DNA from 3 places in the Mycobacterium parmense genome. Region 1 is predicted to be linked to each of the others. Evidence: riboswitches for the same ligand, from Rfam matches in the RefSeq annotation. Region 1 holds a riboswitch; each other region holds the start of a gene.
The links. Region 1 has a riboswitch for magnesium ahead of G6N48_RS09010 (Rv1535 family protein). Riboswitches for the same ligand answer to the same signal wherever they lie in the genome.
Positions count from the first base shown of each region.

Region 2: another riboswitch for magnesium. It lies ahead of G6N48_RS18535 (hypothetical protein); the one in region 1 lies ahead of G6N48_RS09010 (Rv1535 family protein).
Region 3: another riboswitch for magnesium. It lies ahead of G6N48_RS07065 (PPE family protein); the one in region 1 lies ahead of G6N48_RS09010 (Rv1535 family protein).

Region 1 is NZ_AP022614.1:2,029,749-2,033,021, reverse strand. Features, by position in the region: gene G6N48_RS09015 (NAD(P)H-dependent flavin oxidoreductase) at 124-1,248, shown strand; M-box (ykoK) riboswitch at 1,399-1,568, shown strand; gene G6N48_RS09010 (Rv1535 family protein) at 1,848-2,090, shown strand; gene ileS (isoleucine--tRNA ligase) at 2,377-3,273, shown strand, end outside.
Region 2 is NZ_AP022614.1:4,007,961-4,011,233, forward strand. Features, by position in the region: gene G6N48_RS18530 (NRAMP family divalent metal transporter) at 1-1,669, opposite strand, end outside; gene G6N48_RS18535 (hypothetical protein) at 1,738-1,950, opposite strand; M-box (ykoK) riboswitch at 2,218-2,445, opposite strand; gene G6N48_RS18540 (O-methyltransferase) at 2,571-3,230, shown strand; gene G6N48_RS18545 (acyltransferase family protein) at 3,234-3,273, opposite strand, start outside.
Region 3 is NZ_AP022614.1:1,541,904-1,545,176, forward strand. Features, by position in the region: gene G6N48_RS07065 (PPE family protein) at 105-1,307, opposite strand; M-box (ykoK) riboswitch at 1,683-1,853, opposite strand; gene G6N48_RS07070 (PPE family protein) at 1,962-3,161, opposite strand.

The DNA of each region.
Region 1 (3,273 bases):
CGCCGTGCGAACGGCCAACCACGTTGTGGGATACGGGATTTCGTCGCCCCGGGTACGCGTTCGGCGCGGGGCCGACCGGGAGCTTGATTGACCTGAGCGCCACCGACTTCTAGCGTCTGGCCAATGCGAACCGCAGTGGCCGAGATGCTCGGCGTCGAGTTCCCCATCTGTGCCTTCAGCCATTGCCGAGACGTGGTGGCGGCGGTGACCAACGCCGGCGGATTCGGAGTCCTCGGCGCCGTCGCACACAGCCCCCAGCGGCTCGAAAAGGAGCTGTGCTGGATCGACGAGCAGACCGGGGGCAAACCCTACGGCGTCGATTTGTTGTTGCCGCCGAAGTACGTCGGTGCCGAGCGGGGCGGGATCGACGCGAAACAGGCCCGCACACTGTTGCCCGAGGAACACCGCGCGTTCGTCGACGACCTGCTGTCCCGCTACGGCGTCACCGCGGCCCCCGACGAGGGGCTGGCCTCCGCGGGCGGCCTCAACATCTCACCGAAGGGCTACGAGCCGCTGGTGGAAGTGGCTTTCGCCCACCGCATTCGGCTGATCGCGAGCGCGCTCGGCTCGCCGCCCGCCGACCTGGTCGAGCGCGCCCACGACCACGATGTGCTGGTCGCCGCGCTGGCCGGCACCACGCGGCACGCGCGGCGGCACGCGGAGCTGGGCGTCGACCTCATCGTCGCGCAGGGCACCGAGGCAGGCGGGCACACCGGCGAGGTGGCCACCATGGTGCTGGTGCCGGAGGTCGTGGACGCGGTCGCGCCGACTCCCGTGCTGGCCGCGGGCGGCATCGCCCGCGGTCGTCAGGTCGCCGCGGCTCTGGCCCTCGGGGCCGAGGGCGTGTGGTGCGGGTCGGTCTGGCTGACCACCGAAGAGGCCGAGACGGTCCCCGTCGTCAAGGAGAAGTTCCTGGCCGCGACCTCCTCGGACACCGTGCGCTCGCGCTCGCTGACGGGCAAGCCGGCGCGGATGCTCCGCACGGCCTGGACCGACGAGTGGGAGCGGCGGGACAGCCCCGATCCGCTGGGCATGCCGTTGCAAAGCGCGCTGGTCACCGAGTCGCAGGTGCGCATCAACAAGGCGGCCGCCCAGTCGGGTTCTCAGGCCCGCGAGCTGGCCACCTATTTCGTGGGTCAGGTGGTCGGTTCGCTGGATCGGGTCCGGCCGGCGCGTTCGGTCGTCCTGGACATGGTCGAGGAGTTCATCGACACGATCGGGCGCCTCGACGGCCTGGTGGACAGGTGAGCGACCCCGTTGCCGCATCCGCCGCTCAATACCGAAGCTGGACAGCGCCTGTGTGCGTCCTGTGTGCGTCCCGGGGAACTTCGTAAAGATTCGGAAAAGTGCTGCCGAGAAGTTTGACCCTGTCGGACCCGTCGTGCATCATCGGTCAGGTATGCACCTCGTTAGGTGAGGCGTCTACACGAATACAGGCCACTGACCCCGAACGTCGAAAGACGCCCCGGGTCAGGACAGCTCCTCCCGGATTAAGGGTTGAGCCCAGGTGGCTTCCGGGCAACCGGACACGTCGTGTGGTGTCGAAGCTCTGACGAGAGGGGTGCGGTTCTCCGGCATTTGTCGGGTCCTGTTCTCCTGCTGCAATCGTGCGCGGACAACCGCGCATGTCGTGACCGCGAGGAGGTGAGGGACGTATGAGTTCCAGCGATAGTCCGGATCGATATCCGAACTACGCGTCCCGATCCGGTCTCCGGCACGACGTTCTCGCCTGAGTCGTCGTAACGCTAAACGCCTTATCGGCCAAGCGTTTCTGGAACCGGAACCACAACGGGACGGGACACGTCAGTCCAGTTAATCCCCGTTTGGAGTCCCTCTAGGAGGCGATCATGACCGCAGTTCTGTACGACGAAGTGGTAGCCGTGGCCCCCGCCCGCAAGCTGACGGTGGTGCGCGACGCCGACACCGTCGCAGCCGCGGCACCCAAGAAGGCGACGCGCGGCGCCGACGTCCTGCGTTCCGTCGCGGCCGGCGACCCGCTGGTGGACGGCGCGGCCCGGCTGCTGAGCATCCCGCTGCGCCACGTGTACGCCGCCCTGTGGCGGGCCGGTGTGCTCGAAGTGCGGGCCTGATGGTGCGTTTTGCACCGCGAGGCGGCAACTGCCGACGGAGTCGCTCGGCGTTTGCGTCGGCAGTTGCAGTCTCGCGGTAGCATTTAACCGCGTCGATCCGGCCATCACCGGGGAGCATTCGGAAGAACAGCCGGCCCGGCCCAGTAGAACCGAACGGGTAGGCCCGTCACAGCCTTCAACGAGCGGCCGCGCGGCAGCGCGGCAAGCGGGGTGGTACCGCGGCGCTCGCGCCACTGGCGCGTCGTCGTCCCCGGCCTGAGTAACGGCACGGGAGACGACGCGCATCGTGACTGATCAGACGGACCACGGGGTTCAGCCCGTCCGGGCATATCCGAAGCTGGCCGACGGCGCCCCCAACTTTCCGGCGCTCGAGCTCGACGTCCTCGACTACTGGGCCCGCGACGATACGTTTCGCGCCAGCATCGCCCGCCGCGACGGCGCCGAGGAATACGTGTTCTACGACGGGCCGCCGTTCGCCAACGGGCTGCCGCACTACGGGCACCTGCTCACCGGTTACGTCAAGGACATCGTCCCGCGGTACCGCACCATGCGTGGCTACAAGGTCGAGCGCCGCTTCGGCTGGGACACCCACGGGCTGCCCGCCGAACTCGAAGTCGAACGCCAGCTCGGCATCACCGACAAGTCCCAGATCGACGACATGGGCATTGCCGCGTTCAACGACGCCTGCCGCGAATCGGTGCTGCGCTACACCGATGAGTGGCGGGCCTACGTGACCCGCCAGGCCCGCTGGGTGGACTTCGACAACGACTACAAGACGCTGGATCTGCCGTACATGGAGTCGGTGATCTGGGCGTTCAGACAGCTGTGGGACAAGGGCCTGGCCTACGAGGGCTATCGCGTGTTGCCGTACTGCTGGCGCGACGAAACCCCCCTGTCCAACCACGAACTACGGATGGACGACGACGTCTACCAGAGCCGGCAGGACCCGGCACTCACGGTGGGATTCCAGGCGGTCGGCGGCCCGGTGGACGGCGCCTACCTGCTGATCTGGACGACGACGCCGTGGACGCTGCCGTCGAACCTCGCGGTCGCGGTCAACCCCGAGGTGACCTACGTGCAGGTCCGGGTGGGGGAGCGGCGATTCGTGCTGGCCGAGGCGAGGCTGGCCGCCTACGCCCGTGAGCTGGGCGAGGAACCCGAGGTGCTCGGCAGCTACCGCGGC
Region 2 (3,273 bases), 2.0 Mb from region 1:
CCGGGCGGTCGAGCAGGGCGAAGTTCGGTGTCTGCCAGCCGGCCCGGTCCGCTCGACGCACGGCCCGGCGCTCGGCGCGCGTGAGCAGCGCCGCGTCGTCGAGTGCATCGATTTCATCCGGGTTCAGACCACCCCCGAGCGTCAGCACGATGGCCGCCGCGTCCCGCCGTTGCCGATGTCTGCGGCCGGCAACGATGACCGCGGCGCCGCCGACCACGCCGACCACCGCGCCGGCCGCCAAACCGGCCTCGATCGTGAACGTCGAGAGGCCCGGAAAGAAGGTGGTCGCCGTCAGTGCCAACGACAGCAGCACCAGGCACCAGATGATGGTCCACGCAACGATGTTCTGCCGCACGGAATTAACCCACGGGCCCAGCACCGCGCGGTCGTTGCAGAGCAGGACCAAAAAGACGGTGGCCGAAGGCAACAGCACACCGGCGAGCGCCTGGACGCCCTGGGTCACCAGGCCCAGGACATAGTCCGGGCTGAAGGCGATCGCGGCCGAACCCGCGAGCAGCAACGCATAACCGCCGTAGAACGATGGGGCCTCGCTGATCTTCCAGTGCAGCGAATGCCGTCTCCCTATGGCATCCCCGACGGCATAGGTGGTGGCCAGCCCGACGGCGTTGGCGCCGATCAGCGATGCGTCCAACAGGATGATGGCGAACAGCACACCGGCCGTCCCGCCCAGGTGCCTGGACAGATCCGACGCCACCGCGCCGGCATCGGTGAAGTTGCCGGCGTCGGGACTACCGCCCAGTCCGAATGCGGTCACCGCCATCAGCGCCGTGGCACCCGTCATGACCACAACGATTCCGACGACCAGGTCGGCCCGGCCGTAGGGGATCCATCGCGCGGTGATGCGCTTGTCGACCACGTTGGATTGCTGAAAGAACAACTGCCATGGCGCCACCGTGGTCCCGACGATCGCGACGACCAACAGCAGCACGGTGGAGTCGAGCCCACCGGGGAATTGCGGGATCAGCCCGGCGACAGACGCTTTCGGGGAGGGATGCGCCAGCAGCACCATCGGGATTATCACGAGGTTCACCGCGATCAGCGCGAACATCAACCGCTCCCAGCGCCGAAACGACCCCCCGGCCACCACGGCGAAGAGCAACACCGCCGCCGCCGGGATCGCGACGATTTTCGGGCAGCCCAGAAAACCCAAGGCCAGCGATACGCCGATGAATTCTGTGACGATCGTCAAGGCGTTCAGGATCAACAGATCCCCGACGCTGAATGCGCCCCAGAACCTGCCGAACCGCTCGAAGATCAAGCGCGCGTGCCCCACCCGGGCCACCGCGCCGAGCCGCAACACCATTTCCTGATTCACGTACAGCACCGGAATCAGCAGAACCAGGGTCCACAAGAGGCCCATCCCGTAGTTCTGGCCCGCCTGGGCGTACGTCGCGACTCCGCCGGCGTCGTTGTCGCCCACCATGACGATGAGTCCGGGGCCGGTGATGACCAGCAGGGTCCGCAGGTGACGCCAGCGGCCGCTGAAGGCGTCCGATTCGTCGCGACGGATACGTCCGAACGCGCCGACGATGTCACCGACGTGAGCAGAATCCAGCACGTTCGGCCCGGCGTCCACATCCGGGTCGGCTGGTGCGATGCGGCCGAACAGGGAGATGCGGCGGCCGACGCGGGTCGGGATCGAAGTCATCGGATCCTCGCTATCGTGAACACGTTCGGGCTCGGGCCAAGTGGGGCATGCGGGGGCGGCGGAAACGATCACCGGCGGTTGCCGGCCTCACGCGGCGGATGCCCGCCGGGCGGGGCCGTGACAACCGCGATGGGCATCCGGGACACGTACAGGTCGGCGCGCTCCTGCGCGCTGAGCCCACGCGACGCCCGCACCTTCGTCAACAGCCGGCCGGCGCGCACCCGGGCCCGGCAGCGCAGCGACGAGCCACCGGAAAAACGTTGTGTGACAAACAAAGCCATGATCTTCTCCTGCCGCGTGCCCGCCCGGACCCCGTCACCAGCGCACTGGGGGCGGCGCAAATGCCGCGCGCAGGGGTGACGGCCGCCTGATGCTCAGGCCGTCAGCAGGATGCCGGATCCGGATCGGGACAAGATGGAATTCGGATAGGGACTGTCGCCCGGACTGCTCTCGCTCATCTCGCCCTCACCTCCTCACGGCCAAGACACACGCGGGTGTCATCACATTCACCTGAACGGAAGAGGCACGAGAAGGCGGCGGAACCGCCTGCCACACCCCTCTCGTCGGAGCTTCGGCACTGCACGGCGTATCCGGACTTGATCTATGGTCGCGACCCGCCGCGCCCGGCGTCGCCGCGCTTGCGATCGCTCCTCGTCCGGAAGCCACTTGGGCTCAACCCTTGGGTCCGGGAAGAGCTGTCCTGACCCGGGGCGTCTCTCGACGTTCGGGGTCAGTGGCCTGTGTCCGTGCAGACGCCTCACCTACCGAGGTGCTTGCGCCGTCCATGGTGGCACCGAAACCCATCAGCCGTCAAACGTCTTTACGTAACCCTTGCTTCAGGCTCCGGTAACCATATGGCCGGTTCGCCTTTCGCGACATCGCGGGGAATACGCTCGATGGCATGGCCAACACTCTGCAGGAACCCAGGGTCGCGAACGCGCTCGACCGCATGTACACCGAGGCAAAGAACCAGATGTCGCTGCTGCGCGACAGACACGGCGAGCTCCAGCGGAAGATGACCGCGCAGGAGCGCGCCGACGCGATGAGCGAGTTCTACATCCCGGTGACTCCTGAGGCCGGCCGGTTGCTCTACTCCCTGGTGCGGGCCACCAAGCCGGCCACGGTCGTCGAGTTCGGGATGTCGTTCGGGCTCAGCGCCGTTCACCTCGCATCCGCCGTGCGCGACAACGGCACCGGTCGGGTGGTGACCACCGAGCTCAGCGCGACGAAGATCGCCGCCGCGAAGAACACCTTCGCCGAAACCGGGCTGGCTGACCTCATCACCGTCCTCGAAGGGGATGCGCTGTCCACGCTGGCCGGCCTGGAGGGTCCGGTCGACTTCGTCCTGCTCGACGGCTGGAAGGATCTCTACCTGCCGATCATCGAATTGCTCGAACCGCGCCTGTCGCCGGGCGTGCTCGTCGTCGCCGACAACACCAATTCTCCCGAAACCCAGCCGTATCTCGACCGGGTGCGCAACCCGGACAACGGCTATGTCAGCTTCAACTTCCTCGTCCGAGACAGCGACAGCATGGAAATCAGCTGTCGCACGGGCGGTTAGCAACTAGCGCAGGGATTCCTCGAGCCACGGCGTCAACCACTTC
Region 3 (3,273 bases), 490 kb from region 1:
CCCTGGTCAACCTGCGCCGACCGCCCTGGCTTCCGCAAATGCGGAGTCGACAGCGCGGGCAGCGTGGTTCGCTTGGCTGCGCGAACTCCGCGGCCCGGCCCCCGCTATCCGGCCGCCGGCGGGCGCGCCACGAAGGAGGGGCGAAAGCCATACTGCGGCATGGCCCGTCCGTACGGCTGGGCGGCCACGTTGCCGAACGGCATCCCCGGCAGCCCGGCCGCCATCGCCGGGGGCGGCACCATCGGGGTGCCTCCCAGCGTGGAAGCCAGCGGGCCGGCCAGCGGTGCCGGCGCGGTCCAGCTCGGCGGCACGGACAACGGGCCGATGATCGACGCGTGGCCCAGCCCGGCCGAGACCGCGCTGCCGAGCCCGCCGATGGGTCCCGCCACCGCGTCACCGAGCGCGCTGGTGGCCGCCTGCCCTGCCGCGTCGCCGGCCGCGTTGCCGGCGGCCTGGGCCCCGAGCAGGCCCAGGAAGGGGGCCATCGTGTTGCTCGGCATGTAGAACCCCGACGAGAAGACCGTGTTCCAGATGTTGGCGTCCGGTCCCCAGGTGCTCCAGAAGTTGTCCAGCGCAGTCGATCCCGAGCTTGATCCGGTCAGCAGGTCGACAACCCCGGACAGCCCCGAGGCGGGCGAGGTCGCCGACGTCGGCGACGCCAGGCCCTGCAGCGCGGTGGGCAGTGCCGACATCAACTCCGACAGCGCCCCCTGCTGCGTCCCGGCCGGCGTCGCGACGGCCTGGCTGACCGCGGCCGCCTGCGCCGTCGTCGCGCCGGCGGTGGTCGCCTGCCGCGGCTCGGTGAACGGCGTCAGTTGGCTCGCCACCGCCGAGGAGGCGGCGTAGCCGTACATGGCCGCCGCGTCCTGGGCCCACATCTCGGCGTACTGGGCCTCGGTGGCCGCGATCGCCGGAGTGTTCTGCCCCAGAATGTTCGTGGCGATCAGCGTTGCCAGCTGAGCGCGGTTGGCCGCGATCAACGGCGGCGGCACCGTGGCGGCGAATGCGGCCTCGTAGGCCGCGGCGGCGGCCTCGGCCTGGCTCGCGGTCTGCTCGGCCTGCGCGGCGGCGATGCTCATCCACGCCACGTAGGGAGTGGCCGCCGCCGCCATCGATGCCGCGGCCGGCCCGTGCCACTCCTCGCCGGTCAACGCCGAGAGCACCGAGTGGTAGGACAGCGCGGCCGAACGCAGCTCCGCGGCAAGCCCGTTCCACGCCGAAGCGGCGGCCAGCATCGGCGCCGAACCTGCACCGGAGTAGATGCGGCCGGAATTGATTTCAGGTGGCAGCATTGCGAAGTCCAACATTGCCTGCCTCCTTCTCGGATGAGTCGGGCTTTTTATGGTTCGGTGGGCGCACACGAACCGACCTCGTGCGCAGCGCAGCGGTGAATGTGTTGGGGATCAACAGGTTCCGCGGCAGCAGGAAGTCGAGGCCACGAAATCCACGATGCTGCCGCAAGTTTGAACACGCACGCGAAAAGCAAACGCGCGGTTGTCTATCGGTGGGTCAAACCGATTCAGATGCCATTACGGCCGGGGCCGGATCGCAACGAAATGGTCGTCGATCTGGAATACGGACCATCGTCGGGACTCATCTCGCTCTCACCTCCTCACGGCCAAGGCATACGGGGATGCCATCGAATGCACATAGGGAGGAGCGCCCGGATCGAACGCCCGGGCACGGCACCCCTCTCGTCAGAGCTTTGGCACCACACGGCGTATCCGGTAGGACCGGAAGCCACTTGGGCTCAACCCTTAAGCCGGGAAGAGCTGTCCTGACCCTGGGCGTCTTTCGACGTTCGAGGTCAGTGGCCTATATCCGTGCAGACGCCTCACCTAGCGAGGTGCTTGCTTTGGCTATGGTGACACCAAGATCAAGGCGAGTCAAGCCTACTTGCCATCGACTCGCAACAGGCTACCCCCGAAATCAGCTGCACGCGGCGATTTTCGCGGATGTAGCTACCCGGCCGCCGGCGGCCGGGGCATCACGTTCACGCGGAAGCCATAGCGCGGCCCGTGGCCGAACCCGTGGCCCGACGCGGCCGCCGGCATGCCCGGCATGCCGGGCACGCCGGCCGGGACCGCCTGCGCAGCACCGGCGCCCGGGCCCACCGCGTTGGTCCAGCCACCCCCCGCGAATGTCACGCCCGCCGGGTTCGCCACCTGAGCTGCCGTCGTCCAGGCTTGCGGCACAGACAATCTCCCCACCAGGGTGGCACGGGCCATCGTTGATGTAACCCCGCCGAAGCCCGAGTATCCCGCGGCGCCGTTGGCCGACACCAGGTTCGAGAACGCGGGTGTGTTCAGGCTCGCGAACGACGGGATGCTGAAGCCGCCGGGCGGTGCGACGGGGGGCACCAATCCGGGGGTCTGCAGCGAGTTGAGGTCCGACAACCCGCTGGTGACCGCGGGGGTGATGATCGCGGGGTTCACGTATCCGGCCGAGCTCAACCCGTTGAAGAAATTGGAGTTCAGGAACTGCCAGACGGGATTCGTACTCAGCGGCGCCGCAAGGGATTGCAGCGCCGCCGGGACGGCCGACGTCAACTCCGACAGCGTCGTCTGCGCGCCGCTGACCGCGGCCGGGCCGGTGGCCTGGGCGACGGCCCCGGCCTGGGCCGCCTGCGCGGCCGGGTTTGCCGTCTGCGGCGGCTGGCTGAACGGTTTGAGGACCGCGGCCACCGCCGAACTGGCCGCGTAGGCATACATCGCGGCCGCGTCCTGGGCCCACATCTCGCCGTACTGCGCCTCGGTGGCCGCGATCGCCGGGGTGTTCAGTCCCAGGAAGTTGGTGGCGATCAGCGTGGCGAGCTGGGCCCGGTTCGACGCGACGACGGCCGGGGGCACGGTCATGGAGTACGCCGCCTCGTAGGCGCCTGCCGCCGCCGTGGCCTGAGCCGCGGACTGCCCGGCCTGCGCCCCGGCGCCGGTCAACCACACCACGTAGGGCGCGACGGCCGCCGCCATCGAGGCCGACGCCGGCCCCAGCCAGCCTTCGCCGACCAGGCCCGAGACCACCGTTTGGTAGGTCGACGACGTGGAGTACAGCTCGGCGGCCAGCCCGTCCCAAGCCGCCGCGGCGGCCAGCATCGGCGCCGAGCCGGGACCGGAATACATGCGGGTGGAATTGATCTCGGGTGGTAGGGCGCCGTAGTCCACGGTCAGCACCCCCTCGTTGGCGATTCATCGCGGCCTGACCCAGCCGGTGACGAATTCGATTGCGGCACAATTGACATCGGATCTCCCTGTGGGATGGTCCGACCCGGTCTGG